DNA from 2 places in the Hafnia paralvei genome. Region 2 is predicted to be linked to the other one. Evidence: predicted binding sites of a transcription regulator. Region 2 holds the regulator's gene; the other holds the start of a gene.
What was found. The regulator CRP, encoded in region 2, controls carbon source genes, mostly activating them, when cyclic AMP is high. The targets are predictions, from matches to a motif close to ATGTGANNNNNNTCACAT.
Positions count from the first base shown of each region.

Region 1: the regulator CRP is predicted to act here: its motif matches at 3,729-3,746, upstream of K9N75_RS03720 (nucleoside-specific channel-forming protein Tsx).

Region 1 is NZ_CP083737.1:806,924-815,051, forward strand. It holds gene alsS (acetolactate synthase AlsS) at 1-387, shown strand, start outside; gene K9N75_RS03710 (alanine/glycine:cation symporter family protein) at 913-2,313, shown strand; gene trhA (PAQR family membrane homeostasis protein TrhA) at 2,496-3,146, opposite strand; gene K9N75_RS03720 (nucleoside-specific channel-forming protein Tsx) at 3,795-4,679, shown strand; gene K9N75_RS03725 (shikimate 5-dehydrogenase) at 4,883-5,707, shown strand; gene ygfZ (tRNA-modifying protein YgfZ) at 6,293-7,279, opposite strand; gene sdhE (FAD assembly factor SdhE) at 7,654-7,920, shown strand; gene K9N75_RS03740 (protein YgfX) at 7,901-8,128, shown strand, end outside.
Region 2 is NZ_CP083737.1:4,350,350-4,358,477, forward strand. It holds gene K9N75_RS20190 (DUF4153 domain-containing protein) at 1-167, shown strand, start outside; gene K9N75_RS20195 (phosphoribulokinase) at 203-1,072, shown strand; gene K9N75_RS20200 (OsmC family protein) at 1,138-1,545, opposite strand; gene crp (cAMP-activated global transcriptional regulator CRP) at 1,875-2,507, shown strand; gene K9N75_RS20210 (YccS/YhfK family putative transporter) at 2,551-4,629, shown strand; gene K9N75_RS20215 (hypothetical protein) at 4,653-5,060, shown strand; gene argD (bifunctional acetylornithine/succinyldiaminopimelate transaminase) at 5,117-6,340, opposite strand; gene K9N75_RS20225 (helicase HerA-like C-terminal domain-containing protein) at 6,563-8,092, shown strand.

The DNA.
Region 1 (8,128 bases), 1.2 Mb from region 2:
GCTGCGCTAGTCGATCCTAGCCGTAAAGTGGTCTCGGTTTCTGGAGACGGTGGTTTTATGCAATCCAGCATGGAGCTAGAAACCGCCGTACGTTTAGGCGTAAACCTGCTGCATATCATTTGGGTCGATGACGAATATAATATGGTTGCGATTCAGGAAGATAAAAAGTATCACCGCACATCAGGGGTTAAGTTTGGGCCCATTGACTTTAAAGTTTATGCTGAAGCTTTTGGGGCTAAAGGTTTTGCTGTTACTTCCTCGGAAACGCTCGAGAGCACGCTTCGCGCTGCCATGGATGTGCAAGGACCTGCGGTTGTCGCCGTACCGGTCGACTATAGCGATAATGCGTTGTTGATGAGCCAGCTGAATATGAGCGAAATGTTCTAATTCAAGAGCCATTGATTTCACCTACCCCGAGGAGTGTCTGACATAGCATCTCTTCGGTTTCAGCCTCATCATTTTATCGATGAGGCTTTTTTTATCTTTATAGCGACTTAAACCATCTTACCCTTACTTTTTCTCATTTATTTTGGATGAAGTTTTCTAATGCAAAAGTTGCAGATACCCAATGGGCAATCTCTTGGGTGACTTTAGATAAATCTAATTTTATCATTTAGTTATGCTGATTTAACATTCTATTACTTACACTAATCATCACTTTTACTCATGCTGATTTAACCCTCATTCAACCCCAGAATGGTGATAAAAGTGTGATAGAGTTCTCACCGTGAAATGTTCCCCTAATGAATACAAGGTCAGCCAGCCTATCTGGGCTTATTGGCTGATATATCAGCATTTTCATCATGACAATCCACCTGGGTGCTTTTAACGACTACGGGTGAGCTATTGGTTTTGCATTACAACTTTGACGCGTGACCACACGCGCGCCGGCATAAAACAGGTAAGGCATTTATGGAATTTATTACTCAGTTAGTTAATCAGGTCAACAGCCTGCTTTGGGATGAACTACTGATTTTTCTACTTTGTGGGACGGGGATCTATTACACGCTACGTTTGGGGTTCATCCAAATCCGCCATTTTAAATCGGGATTTAAAGCCTTGTTTAGCGGTATCTCGCTGTCTGGTGCTAAAGCAGATAAGCAGGGGATGAGCTCTTTTCAGGCCGTGGCGACGGCGATTGCTGGACAGGTTGGTACGGGGAACTTAGCGGGGCCAGCCACGGCCATTATTGCTGGTGGACCAGGTGCGATTTTCTGGATGTGGGTTTCGTCGTTCCTTGGGATGGCGACAATTTATGCTGAAGCGATGTTGGCTCAGAAATTCAGATCGAAAGATAAAAATGGGCAGGTTGTCGGCGGACCGGCGTACTACATCGAAAAGGGGCTGAACTGCAAATGGCTCGCCTGTATTTTCTCGGTGTTAGTGATTATTGCATTAGGATTTATCGGCAACATGGTGCAATCCAACTCCATTGCCGCAGCGTTTAATAGTTCTTTAGGCGTTCCAGGCTGGGTTATTGGCATTATTCTCGCGTTGATTACCGGTGTGGTCATCATGGGGGGGATCAGCAGTATTGCGTCCTTTACCGAGAAAGTGGTGCCTATTAAAGCCGTGTTCTATTTATTGGGTACTCTGGTGATTTTGGTGCATAACGCACACTATATTCTGCCTGCGTTTAAATCGATCTTCGTTGCTGCGTTTAATCCAACAGCGGTGTTAGGTGGTGGTGCAGGGATTGCCATCCAGCAGGCAATGCGTTTTGGTATTGCTCGCGGCCTGTTCTCCAATGAAGCCGGTATGGGGTCTACGCCTCATGCGCATGCGGTCGCTAAAGTCGAACGTCCAGAGCAGCAGGGTTATATCGCGATGATGGGGGTTTTCGTCGTATGCGTTATTGTAACGTTGACGGCATTGGCGATTATCACTTCCGGTATGAGCATGTGGGAGCTGGATGGTAAAACTCAGGCTAATTTCCTCGGAGTGTTTACCGGACAGGGAATTGCGGTGACTCAGCAAGCCTATACCTATGTCTACGGCTATTTCGGCAGTCTGTTTATTTCTGTCTCTCTATTTTTCTTTGCCTTTTCAACGATTGTAGGTTGGTACTACTACGGTGAAATGAACATTCGCTACCTATTCAATTCGCAAAGAGCGGTACGTGCTTATCAATTGATGGTGATCGCCTTCATCTTTATTGCATCATTCTTCAAGGTTGAGCTGGTATGGAATATGGCAGATATGTTCAACGGGCTGATGGTACTACCAAATCTTATCGCGCTGATTTTGCTGTCGCCAATAGTGATTAAGATGAGCAAGTTGGTAGGCGGAAAGGTGGCGGTGAACCCAAATTAAACTGGGTGAATGTTACGTTCGCCTAATGTATCCGGTCTTACATCTGTATTGTGCAGGCATCCGTGTCGGAGGGCTCAATAGACGTCCTCCGACGCGCTTCCAGCCGGCTACGCGGTTGCCCTCGGGAACGAACGGCAATCGCCATTCTGGCTAATCCGTTCTTTTACCTAGTCCAACGTCAGCTACACATACAAATAAATCGCAAAGAAGTGGCAAGCACAGCCCCCGAGTACAAACGCATGCCAGATGGCGTGGTTGTAGGGGATGCGTTTGCTGACGTAAAAAATCACGCCTAGCGTATAAACAATCCCGCCGATAGCAAGCAATGTCACTCCGCCCCACGCCAGCTTGGTTGCCAGTTGGTAGATCACAATCAGCGACAACCATCCCATCGTCAGATAGGTGATCAACGACAGCACTTCAAAGCGATGCGCAAACGCGAGTTTGAAGATTATGCCAAACAGCGCTATTCCCCAGATCACCGCCATCAGCCATTTAGCTAGCGTTGAGTCCAGCCCAACTAACAAGAAAGGCGTATAGGTGCCGGCAATCAATAGATAGATTGCGCAGTGGTCAAACACTTTTAGCCAACGCTTGGCGCGCTGATGTGAAATTGCGTGATACAGCGTGGAGGCCAGAAACAGCAGAATCATGCTGCCGCCATACAGGCTGTAACTGGTGATTGCGGTGGCGTCAGCGCCGGTGCCAACGGCTTGCACCAGCAATAAAACTAAGCCGACGATACCTAGAATAAAACCAACTCCGTGGCTGATGCTGTTGGCAACTTCCTCTGCCAGCGAATATCCCTGCTGAACAATATTTGCCTTTGCCATAGTGCGGCGTTACCTCTGTTGAACAATGAAAAAATTAAAGCTAAGGCTAGATTAGCTGAGAATGATTCCAGTGTACACGTGTACGCCAAAATATAATTAAAACAAGATAGAGAGTGATGTGTTTGCTTTTGGTTATCAAATAATTAAATGATTTATAAGGGAATAAATAAGTTTTTATAATATTGTGCGTATGAGCTTGGTGTCATAATTATCACAAAATATGGGTTATTTTATTACCTTCCAAACATTTGTTTGGTGCGACACTGTTACAGCAGCAAAGTTTCGTCAGACTTTTCGTAGATAAAGTTGCGCAACACGGCTGTAAGTGACTACCTGCGTTGGCGTATTTTATAGAACCCTTGCAGGGCAAGCCTTATCGAGCTGTTTTAAAATTATGCTCTCCGTTTTAAATTTGATTAATCCTGCAAAGATTGTAGAATCCCTCCGAATTTTTTTACCGCAAACGTGAACGCAATCGATTACGTATTTAAGAATGTATTCCTAGATCACAGATTTTTGTGAGCAATGATTTCTATAATACACGCAGCCAGAAAGCTGGGTTGTTGATCAATTGATGGCTATTTGTGGTGATGTTTACATGGGTCTTTCCCCTGGCAGGGAATCTTGCTTAAGGTAAGTAGCAATATTATGAAAAAAATAATTTTAGCTGCAGGCACCGTGCTTGCGCTTTCAAGCAGCGTTACTGCTGTAGCAGCAGACAACAACAGCGAATATCTTTCTGACTGGTGGCACCAGAGCGTTAACGTCGTGGGCAGTGCTCATACGCGTTTCGGACCACAATTGCGTGACGATACCTACTTAGAATATGAAGCTTTTGCCAAGAAAGATTGGTTCGACTTCTACGGTTACGTGGATGCGCCAATGTTCTTCGGCGGTGACAGCACCTCTCGCGGTATCTGGAACCACGGTTCACCGTTGTTCATGGAAATTGAACCACGTTTCTCTATTGATAAATTGACAGGCACCGACCTGAGCTTTGGTCCATTTAAAGAGTGGTACTTCGCGAACAACTATATCTACGATATGGGTCGTAATAGCGATAACCGCCAGAGCACGTGGTATATGGGTTTGGGTACCGATATCGATACCGGCCTACCAATGAGCCTGTCCATGAACGTATATGCCAAATACCAATGGCAGAACTACAATGCGTCTAACGAAAACGAGTGGGATGGCTACCGCTTCAAAGTGAAATACTTCGTGCCAATCACCGAAGTATTGGGCGGCAACCTGAGCTACATCGGTTTTACCAACTTTGACTGGGGTTCTGATCTGGGCAAAGACTCTGGCTACAGCAACATCGATGGCAAGCGTACTCGTACCAGCAACTCTATCGCCTCCAGCCACATCTTGGCATTGAACTACGATCACTGGCACTATTCCTTCGTTGCGCGTTATTTCCATAATGGCGGACAGTGGAACGACGGCACTGAACTGAACTTCGGTAAAGGTAACTTTGACGTGAAATCCACCGGCTGGGGTTACTACCTGGTTGCGGGTTATAACTTCTAAGTTTTGCCAATATGCATAGAGAGAGGAGCCTTATGGCTCCTTTTTTGCGTTCTGGTGAGTCGCAGTGTTTGCTATAAAAGAGGAACCAGAGAGAAGATATTCAGCCATTTTCACCCTCCCTGTTTTAGTCCATGATAGTCCTCAATACGGGCGCATCTCTGCGGCTTCACTCATATTCACCCTTGGCGAAGAGGTTTTGTTACATGACCAAATACCTAAATAAAGATACGCAGGTTTGTATGTCGCTGGCGGCGCGGCCAAGTAATTTTGGGACTCGTTTCCATAACTATCTTTACGATGCACTGGATCTGGACTATCTCTACAAAGCATTTACGACCAAAGATATTCAGGCGGCTATAGGCGGCGTTCGTGCTCTGGGGATCCGTGGATGTGCGATCTCGATGCCGTTTAAAGAGGATGTGATCCCGTTAGTCGATGAAATGGATGCATCCGCTAAGGCGATTGATTCAGTTAATACCATTGTTAATACTGATGGTCATTTAAAGGCCTATAACACCGATTATTTGGCGATTGCGCAATTGTTGGCACAGTATGCGGTGTCTAATGATCAGGTTTTTGCTTTACGTGGTAGTGGCGGTATGGCGAAAGCCGTAGCTTGTGCGTTGAAAGATGCTGGTTTTAAGCGTGGCTATATTGTGGCTAAAAATGAAAAGACGGGTCAGCAATTGGCCGCGTTATATGGCTATGAATGGCGCGCAGATATGCAAGGTGTCACCGCCGAGGTATTAATTAACGCCACGCCAATTGGCATGAGCGGCGGCGCTGACGCCGATAAACTTGCCTACAGCGAAGATGAAATCAACTCCGCAAACGTGGTTTTTGACGTGGTCGCACTGCCATCGGAAACGCCAATGATCCGCTACGCCAAGACGCAGGGCAAAACCGTTATCAGCGGTGCAGAGGTGTTTGCGATTCAAGCGGTCGAACAGTTTGTGTTGTATACCGGGATTCGACCTGAGCATGAGTTGTTTTTAGCTGCGGCGAAATATGCGAGGGAGAGTGCATAAAAAGGATGAGTACGGGTTGCTGAGTCTTGCAGTTGAGCCTTTATGTTAGAACTATGAAAGGTTTCGTCCGCCTGTCAGTATCTACTTTTCCATGACACCGCTGGTGTAGGCGTCCGACGAGAGGTTGCCAGCGCGTAACCTCTCGACTCTCGCGCTTTTTTACCGCGTCGTTTGACCGACCGGTCTCGGCTCGCACATCCTGTACGCCCTCGACCTACCGCCATCTTCCCTGATGGCGGTTCTATCATGCATTCCATTCAACATGAAAAAGACACAGCAGTATTGTTTTATTTGTGTCTTTTTAATTGTTTAAGTCTTGGTTGGGAGAGCCGCCGATACAGGGATGTATCGGCGGAGTTTGGGGCGCCCTGGATGGGCGATACCAAACCGGAGCGGAGATGGCATCTCGGATAAAAGCGCGCGAGTGCAGAGACCACGCGCTGGTGGTCTCTGCCCGTACGCCTTCATCGGTGTATCAATGAAGCTCGGTATAAAACAGGCGGGCGGAACATTACACAGTAGCCCCATAAACGGCCAGTGTGCGGAACATTACACAGTAGCCCCATAAACGACCGATAAAAAATCTTACTCTACCAATGAATATGGCAATGCCTGAATGGTCAGCATGCCGCCTTCATCATCACGTACTCGCAGTACGCTGTCGGCTTCCAAATCGTTATTTAACACGGCCTGAACATTTAGAATGCCGTTGTTAAGCTGGATTGCAGTGAGTACAGTGCCTGTACGGCGCCAGTTTTCACCTAGCTTAAGCTCTAAATCTTCGCCAGCCTGCGGAACTCGACTTGCAGAGCCTTGCAGCCAATAGAGTGCGCGTTTATTGGCACCACGATACTTAGCTCGAGCCACCATTTCTTGTCCGGTATAGCAGCCTTTTTTGAAACAGATGCCATTTAGAGCCTGAAGGTTGGTCGCCTGTGGAATCAGCTGGCCGCTGTTTTCTACGTCGATAACGGGCTGTCCCGCTTCGATATCCAGTTCAACCCATTGCTGACTATCGTTAAATTGGGCACTGCCCTGAAGCTTTTCAACCAGCGCTTCAGCCATCGAGGTTGATGTAATCACTAGGTAGCGATCCTCTGGCTGGGCTAGATACAGCAATGTTGTCTCTTCATGAGCAACCACCGGCGTTGTCGAGTCAGGCAGTTGTGAGAACAAGGGGGCAAGCGCAGAGGCGGCTTTAAAGCCGGCAACGCCAAGAACGACGGCGTCAGTGTCGGCAGCGATAGTGAGCTTGGAGAACACGGCATATTTCTTTAGTTCAACGATTTGGTTCTCCGCGACGCTGCGACGAAGCAGATAAGAGAAACCTTCTGCGCGGTGGAATAAACGTAAATCGCTCCACATTTTTCCCTTTGCGTCACAGTGGCCACACAGGGTGTGCTCTTGCTCAGTCAGCGCGGCGACGTCCACCGTTAATTGTCCCTGCAAATATTTACCTGCGTCAGGGCCTGTTACGTTCACCAACTGCCAATCGTTGAGTAGCATAATCGTTAGTGGAAGGTGGCTTGAAGCAACAGGTTGGCGCGGTGCGAAAAGAGAGTTCAAAGTCATGATGGTTCCCTACTAATGCCGTTCCGAAATGGAATTCGTCCATGTTAAGAGAGGGCGGTAGGATTGCAAACGGAAATATTGCACCATGGCGATAAAAATGGAGTCAGAAATGCATATGAATAGAGGAGTGGTCAGAGCAGGGGAGAATTCCGAGTTTCGATGAAACCCCTACTTTTTCCAATGTTAAAGGCTCGCTTTGGTACATAATGCGCTAATAAATATGTCAGTTTGTGAACCTATTTTCTAAATCTTGGCCTGAATCGCGCTAAAATAGAGCCTCGGCATCTTGTAGAGGCTGGGAACCCAGTATGATATGGGGTGTCTTACAGGATTAATGATAAGAATAAGACTAACTGATCAGGAGTCGGTAAATCATGGATATAGAAAATAAATCACGAATTCATTGGGCGTGTCGCCGTGGGATGCGTGAACTGGATATCTCTATTATGCCGTTTTTCGAACATGAGTATGATTCACTGAGTGACACAGACAAGCAGACATTTGTACGCTTACTTGAGTGCGACGATCCCGATCTTTTTAATTGGCTAATGAATCACGGCTCACCAAAAGATCCTGAATTGGCGCATATGGTTAAACTCATTCAAACGCGAAACAAAGACCGTGGACCAATGGCGTTGTGATGTGCGGGTGTCATGGCGTACACAACTATTACTGTTGGTGACGCATGGCACTCTGGTTTTATTGATTTTGTTAGCTCCTTGGCCGGAAAACTACAGTATTTATTGGCTCATTTTGCTGACATTAGTGGTGTTTGAAAGTATTCGCAGCCAGAAGCAGATTGCTAAGGTTCAGGGAGAGTTGAATTTTCTGGCGGAAAATCGCATTAGT
Region 2 (8,128 bases):
CTCATATCCGCTTTAACGATAGAGATACTTTGGACAACAACACACTGGATGCCGCTAAGATTAAAGACATCATTCTCGGCGGTCAGTTAAAAGCCGTGCCAAAAGAGTGGAGCGATATCCAAATTCAGGATACAACCATAGATGTAAGTTATTACGATTTACGATAAACCGTAGCCCCCCAACCACCGGAGCCGTGTTAATTATGTCAGCGAAACACCCGATCATTGCCGTGACCGGCTCCAGTGGAGCCGGCACTACCACCACCAGCGTAGCCTTCCGCAAGATCTTTCAACAGTTCCATCTGAAAGCCGCTGAGTTGGAAGGCGATAGTTTCCACCGGTATACCCGCCCAGAAATGGACGCTGCAATCCGAAAAGCCCGCGAGCAAGGGCGTCATATCAGCTATTTCGGCCCCGAGGCCAATGACTTCTCTTTTCTCGAACAAAGCTTTATCGAATATGGTCAGCATGGTCGTGGGCGCTCGCGTAAATATCTGCATACCTACGATGAAGCCGTTCCCTACAATCAGGTTCCCGGCACATTCACGCCGTGGGAACCGTTGCCAGAGCCGACAGATGTTTTATTCTATGAGGGATTACACGGCGGAGTCGTCACGCAGCAACACAATGTGGCTCAGCATGTCGATTTACTGGTCGGCGTAGTGCCCATCGTTAACCTTGAGTGGATTCAAAAACTGGTGCGCGATACCGGTGAGCGCGGCCATTCACGCGAAGCCGTGATGGATTCCGTTGTTCGCTCTATGGAAGATTACATCGGCTACATTACCCCCCAGTTTTCCCGCACGCATATCAACTTCCAGCGCGTACCAACGGTTGATACCTCTAATCCTTTTGCCGCTAAAGCGATCCCTTCGTCAGATGAAAGTTTCGTGGTGATCCATTTTCAAGGGTTAGACAATATTGATTTCCCCTATCTACTCGCGATGCTGCAAGGATCGTTTATCTCGCATATTAATACGTTGGTGGTTCCGGGAGGGAAAATGGGGTTAGCAATGGAACTGATCATGACGCCGTTGGTGCAACGGCTTATCGAAGGGAAGAAAATCGAATAACAACGTGTTACGCAATATCAGGCACCTTGGCACAAAACCACCGGTGCCTGATGAAGTGAATCAAATTACTCCACCACGATAGTTTCAAAACTATGGGTAATGTTAACGGCTTGACCCAACATCAACGCAACAGAGCAGTATTTTTCCGCAGAAAGCGCAACGGCGCGCTCAACGGCTTTATCCGTAAGGCCTTTGCCCGTGACAATAAAATGCAGATTGATATGGGTAAACAAGCGCGGAGCTTCCTCGCGACGTTCAGACGTCAATTTGACTTCACAATCGCGCACGTCCAATCGTCCTTTCTGTAAAATGGAAACTACGTCAATGGCACTGCACCCCCCTGCTGACATCAATACCATTTCCATTGGGCTTGGCGCTTTATCACCAGCGTTTCCGTCCATAAGAATCTGATGTCCTGAAGCCGATTCGCCCAGAAAAGTCATTCCTTCAACCCATTTCACTCGTGCCTGCATGTTTATCGCCCCTTTGGTTAAATTCTGTCATCAGACTACGCTTTCTGTAAAAAACAGGCAATCCGAGGCCTCACTTCTGATGCTGAAGCGAGACAACACGAGACACCTGAACAAAGCTGTGCTACAAACTATGCCGAAATGGATCTTTATGGATTGAAACGGGTATAGATCAATAACTCTAGGAAACAATTACCTTAGCCTATTACTCTATATCTCGATTATGCAGTGCTATAACAAGTTAATAAGCAAAGCCCCGTGCCACAATAAGCACACTGTCTGGATCAGTATCCCGATATTAGGGCCGCGATAACAACAGAGGATAATAGCGAATGGTTCTCGGCAAACCGCAAACAGACCCGACTCTTGAATGGTTCTTGTCTCATTGCCATATCCACAAGTATCCGTCCAAAAGTACCCTGATCCACCAAGGCGAGAAGGCGGAAACCCTGTACTACATCGTTAAGGGATCCGTTGCAGTATTGATTAAAGATGAAGAAGGTAAAGAAATGATCCTTTCCTATCTTAATCAGGGCGACTTCATTGGTGAACTGGGCTTATTTGAGGAAGGACAAGAACGTAGCGCTTGGGTTCGTGCAAAAACAGCCTGTGAAGTTGCTGAAATTTCTTACAAGAAATTCCGCCAACTGATTCAGGTTAACCCAGATATTCTGATGCGCCTTTCTGCTCAGATGGCTAGCCGCTTACAGGTTACCTCTGAAAAGGTGGGCAACCTTGCGTTCTTAGACGTGACTGGCCGTATTGCACAGACGCTGCTGAATCTGGCAAAACAGCCAGATGCCATGACTCATCCAGATGGTATGCAGATCAAGATTACTCGTCAGGAAATCGGCCAGATCGTTGGCTGCTCCCGTGAAACCGTTGGTCGCATTCTGAAGATGCTGGAAGATCAAAATCTGATCTCCGCGCACGGAAAAACCATCGTCGTTTACGGCACTCGCTGATAAATGATGCCCGTGTAGCATCGCTGCACGGGTTTCTTTCATTATGTGGCGGCGGTTTATCTACCACCCGGAAGTCAACTATGCACTGCGTCAAACGCTGGTGCTGTGCCTCCCTGTTTTATTTGGCCTACTGACCGGCAATCTACAGCTTGGTCTAATGTTTTCTTTGGTACCAGCCTGCTGCAACATTGCAGGGCTCGATACTCCTCATAAGCGCTTCATCAAACGATTAATCGTTGGCGGCAGCCTATTCGCGTTTTCCAGTTTCTTGTTACAACAATGCCTGCTATGGCAAATTCCGCTGCCGCTTATCATGCTTGGGCTTGCGTTACTGCTCGGTGTTAACGGTGAGATCAGCCCCCTACACGCTAGGCTTCTTCCCGCAGCACTCGTCGCTTCGATATTTACGCTAAGTATGGCTGGAACAGTTCCCATCTGGCACGGGCCACTGCTGTATATTGTTGGCACCATCTGGTATGGCGCTTTTACTTGGTTCTGGTTTCTCTTATGGAAAGGGCAGCCGATCCGAGAAAATCTCAGCCAGCTCTACACGCAGCTAGGCGACTATATGGACGCCAAATATAGCTTGCTAACTCAGCATATCGATCCAGAAACGGCCTTGCCGCCGCTGCTACAGCGCCAGCAAAAAGTGATGGACTTAATTACCCAGCTCTACCAACAAATGCACATGTTATCTCTGGTGCATAATCCTGAGTACAAACGTCTACTGCGCTATTTTCAAGTTGCATTGGATCTTCAAGAACATATTACCGTTAGCTTATCTCAGCCCGATGAAGTGCAAAGCCTAGTCGCCAAAAGTCAGGCTGAAGCTATTTTGCGCCGCAACGCTCAAGTCATATCAGAGAGGCTCAGAACGGTGGCTGGCGATATTCTGTATCACCGCTACCCCAAACATTTTTCGATGGATAACGAGCTAGCCGCGCTGGAAAAGCTGGCTAATCAGCACCCAGATAACCCCGTTGGAAAGTTTTGCTATTACCATTTTAGCCGTGTAGCTCGATTGCTAGTTCGTCAGCGTCCTCTCTATCAGCGCAATCTGATGTCTACACAGCAACGCCTTCCTTTTTGGCCTGCATTACGCGCCTATCTCTCATTTAAATCCGTAGCGCTACGTAATGCAGCGCGTTTAGGCATTACTCTCGCTGCGGGCAGCAGTTTGGGGATGTTATTCCATCTGCCAAAACCCTACTGGGTTTTGCTCACGACCATGCTGGTCATTCAAAATGGCTATAATGCAACGCGGGTGAGGATCCAGCACCGTGCGCTAGGAACCTTTGCTGGACTGATTATTGCTGCGGGATTACTACAGTTAGACCTACCGCTAAATGCCACCTTGGCCTGTATGCTGGTGATCACCATTGCAGCCTATTTGGTACTACGTAAAAACTACGGGCTGGCGGTGATTGGTTTCACCGTAACTGCCGTTTATACCCTACAGCTTTTACAGCTCAATGGGCTCCATTTCTTGGTTCCAAGACTGATTGATACCGTACTCGGCTGTATTCTCGCCTTCGCAAGTACCATCTGGCTATGGCCACAATGGCAAAGTGGTCTACTGCGCAAAAATGCTCATCAGGCACTAGAGGCATATCAAGATGAGCTTCGCCTACTGCTCTCTCCTGAACCGAAAGCAACCGATTTAGCCTATGCCCGCATGAAGGTCAATCAGGCACATAATGCCGTATTCACCTCGCTAAATCAGGCGATGCAGGAGCCGGGGTTTGATTCCAGATATCTGACCGACATGCGTCTGTGGATCACTCACAGCCAGTTTATCGTGGAGCATCTTAACGCAATGACAATCCTCGCCCGAGATCACTACATGTTGACTGAAAACCTAGCGCAAGATTATTTGCAGCGCTGTGAAATCGCCTTGCAGCTCTGTCAGCAACGCTTAGAACACGATGGACCAACCTTGAGCAATAACGCCGCCGTCTTCCAGTCTGATGAGCAGGAAACCAGTGGAATGCCCGTAACCCAGATTGAAGTCCATCTACGCCGAATCATTGCGCACCTGCGCGCCATGCATACCATTTCATCGATAGCCTGGCGGCAACGACCACATCATGGGATTTGGATGAGCCGTCGATTAAGGGATTAAATTTCTCCCGTGTCTTTCAAGAAATGGCGTATATTCTTCTTCATGCCAAGATAAACGCCAAACTATTGATGAACATACAATTTTTACTGCTAATATCATTTCAAATAATACTTATTATTTCTCTTCTGCTATTCAGAAAATACCCGCTCATACATATCGCATTCACTACGCTTGCCGTCATTTCAGTCATGCCACTCGCGTATTTCATTGGCACATTTTCGCAAGGGTTAAGTTCTAACCTTTGCTACTCCTACATGATTGCTGAATTAGCCACCACCTCTACAGTGGCGATCCAATCCAGCAGCAGCGCAACTCAACAAAAATATATTGATGGACTTAAATCCATTCCAAACTATGGGTATGAATCCAACTGCAATGATATGACGGCAGCGGTAAAGCGTTTGTCTCAATCAGTGAAAGACGCCAAATAAACAATCAATTACCCCATGAATTAAATGACTTATACTGCCATTCGCACAGCCAGGCATTACGATTTTTTAGCTATCACCGCCCCGATCGCTTTTTCTAATCGCATCATACCTTCATGGATATCCGCAAACTCCACAACGAGCGATGGAGCAAAGCGCAAAATATCAGGACCCGCATTTAACAACATGAGGCCTTCAGCGGCGGCGGCGTGCAGAATATCGCGCGCTTTACCATGGTATTCAGGGCTCAGTTCTGCGCCCAGTAGCAGCCCCATACCACGTACCTGCGTAAAGACGTTGTACTTAGCATTTATGTTCGCCAACGCCTCGACAAACAGCGAGTGACGTTCTTCAATACCCGCCATAACCTCTGGAGTATTAATCACGTCCAGCGCTGCTTCTGCTACCGCGCAGGCCAGTGGGTTGCCGCCATACGTAGTACCATGTGTTCCCACATGCATCGCGCTGGCAATTTCATTCGTCGTCAACATGGCGCTAATCGGGAAACCGCCGCCCAAAGCTTTAGCGGTAGTCAGAATATCCGGCGTCACGCCATAATGCATATAAGTAAACAGCTTACCGGTACGCCCCATTCCGCTTTGCACTTCATCAAATACCAACAGCGCCTGATGGCGATCGCACAGCTCGCGTACACCTTTAAGGAAGCTTTCAGTCGCAGGCATTACCCCACCTTCACCCTGAACCGGTTCTAAAACCACGGCACAGGTATGGTCGTCGATAACGGCTTTTACCGCGTCGAGATCGTTGAAAGGTACATGAACAATATCCGCAGGTTTCGGGCCAAAACCGTCAGAATATTTAGGCTGCCCGCCGACAGAAACGGTAAACAACGTGCGGCCATGAAATGCGTGGTGGAACGCAATAATCTTGGATTTGTATGGACTGATTTTGCTCGATGCGTAGTAACGTGCCAGTTTAAACGCCGCTTCGTTTGCCTCCGCACCGGAGTTGGCAAAGAAAACACGCTCCGCAAAAGTGGCATCAATCAGCTTCTGTGCCAAACGCAGCGCGGGTTCGTTGGTGAAAACATTGCTAACATGCCACAGCTTTTCGCCCTGCTCATGTAAAGCTGCCACCAATGCCGGATGACAGTGCCCTAGCGCCGTTACAGCAATACCTCCCGCAAAATCCACATACTCTCGCCCCTGTTGATCCCATACTCGGCTTCCCATTCCGCGCACAGGAACAAAATCTGCCGGTGCATAGATAGGCAACATTACCTTTTCAAATGTGTCTCTTGCGACTGCCTGTTGCTTCGCCATTACGCAACCATCCTTTTTACATTGCCAGAAAATCTCACTCGCAGGGAGTGAAAATATAATCATAAAATATGCATAATAAATCAAACAATGGCAACCGTATTTTCTCTTGGGTTTTCTCCGAATCCCACGTTTGGCAACGACGCTAAAGTTGAGACTAAGATACAGCGTGCTTATACTTTGAACTTGGAAGTTAGATTCCGCCTCTTTATTTAAGGACTGACCATGAGCGCTCCGCTTACCATTGCCAAGAATCAAAATGTCACGCTGCATCTCCTCCCCGCTCTGGCAAACCGCCATGGACTGATTACCGGTGCAACAGGCACGGGTAAAACCGTGACGCTGCAAAAAATGGCGGAGCAGTTTTCTCGCATTGGCGTTCCCGTCTTTTTAGCCGACGTAAAGGGTGATTTATCCGGTATCGCAGCGGCAGGAACGCTTTCAGAAAAGCTACAGAAAAGATTAGATGCCTTGCAGGTAGCCGACTGGTCACCGCAGGCGTGTCCGGTGGTTCCTTGGGATATTTTTGCCGAGAAAGGTCATCCTATTCGCGCGACAGTGTCAGACCTTGGGCCACTGCTGCTTTCCCGCCTACTCGATCTCAACGACGTACAGTCCGGTGTGCTACAGCTGGTGTTCAAGATTGCCGATGACAACAATCTGCTGCTGCTCGACATGAAAGATCTCCGCGCCGTGGTGCAATTCGTGGGGGATAATGCCAAACAGTTCACCACTGAGTACGGCAACATTTCTACTGCGTCCATTGGCGCTATTCAGCGCGGTTTGCTCACGCTAGACCAGCAGGGCGCTAACCATTTCTTTGGCGAGCCGATGCTAGATATTAACGATCTGATGCGTTGCGACGCCAATGGCATGGGCGTTATCAATCTCCTCGCCGCCGATAAGTTAATTAATCAGCCTAAACTCTATTCCGTGTTTCTCTTGTGGCTGCTTGCCGAATTATTTGAACAGCTTCCGGAAGTGGGTGACGTCGCTCAGCCAAAACTGGTGTTCTTCTTCGATGAAGCCCATCTGCTGTTTAACGATGCGCCTGCGGCGCTGCTCGACAAAATAGAACAGGTAGTCCGTTTGATTCGCTCCAAAGGCGTAGGGATTTACTTCGTCACCCAAAACCCTCTGGATATTCCCGATAATGTACTGGGCCAGTTGGGTAACCGCGTACAGCACGCGCTGCGTGCCTTCACGCCTCGTGACCAAAAAGCGGTCAAAGCGGCGGCTCAAACCCTGCGCGCTAACCCTGAATTCAGCACCGAAGTGGCCATCACCGAGCTCGGCGTAGGTGAAGCTTTAGTGTCTTTTTTGGATGAAGGTGGGCGTCCAGCCATCGTTGAGCGAGCGATGGTTATTGCACCGGAATCTCGCATGGGGCCATTAACCGCCGATGAGCTAAATCATGCAATCAATCACTCTCCACTTTATGGCCGCTACGATGAAACCATCGATCGCGAGTCCGCTTATGAAAAAATTACCCAGCAAGGCTTTAGCACTGTCGATAGCGGTGACGAAAACGCCAGCGCCGCCGACGTGAAAAAACCGGAAGCCAGCGCACAAGAAGGCGGCGGATTAATGGGAAGTCTGAATGAAATTTTGTTCGGCACCACCGGTCCACGCGGGGGTAAAAAAGATGGTGTGGTGCAAACTGCGGCTAAAAGCATGGCTCGCCAGGTCGGTAGCTCACTAGGACGCCAGATTCTACGCGGTGTTTTAGGCTCGATTATGGGTGGACGCAAATAGCGCTATAACGATTCTTACTCATGCCCCTCTTACTTG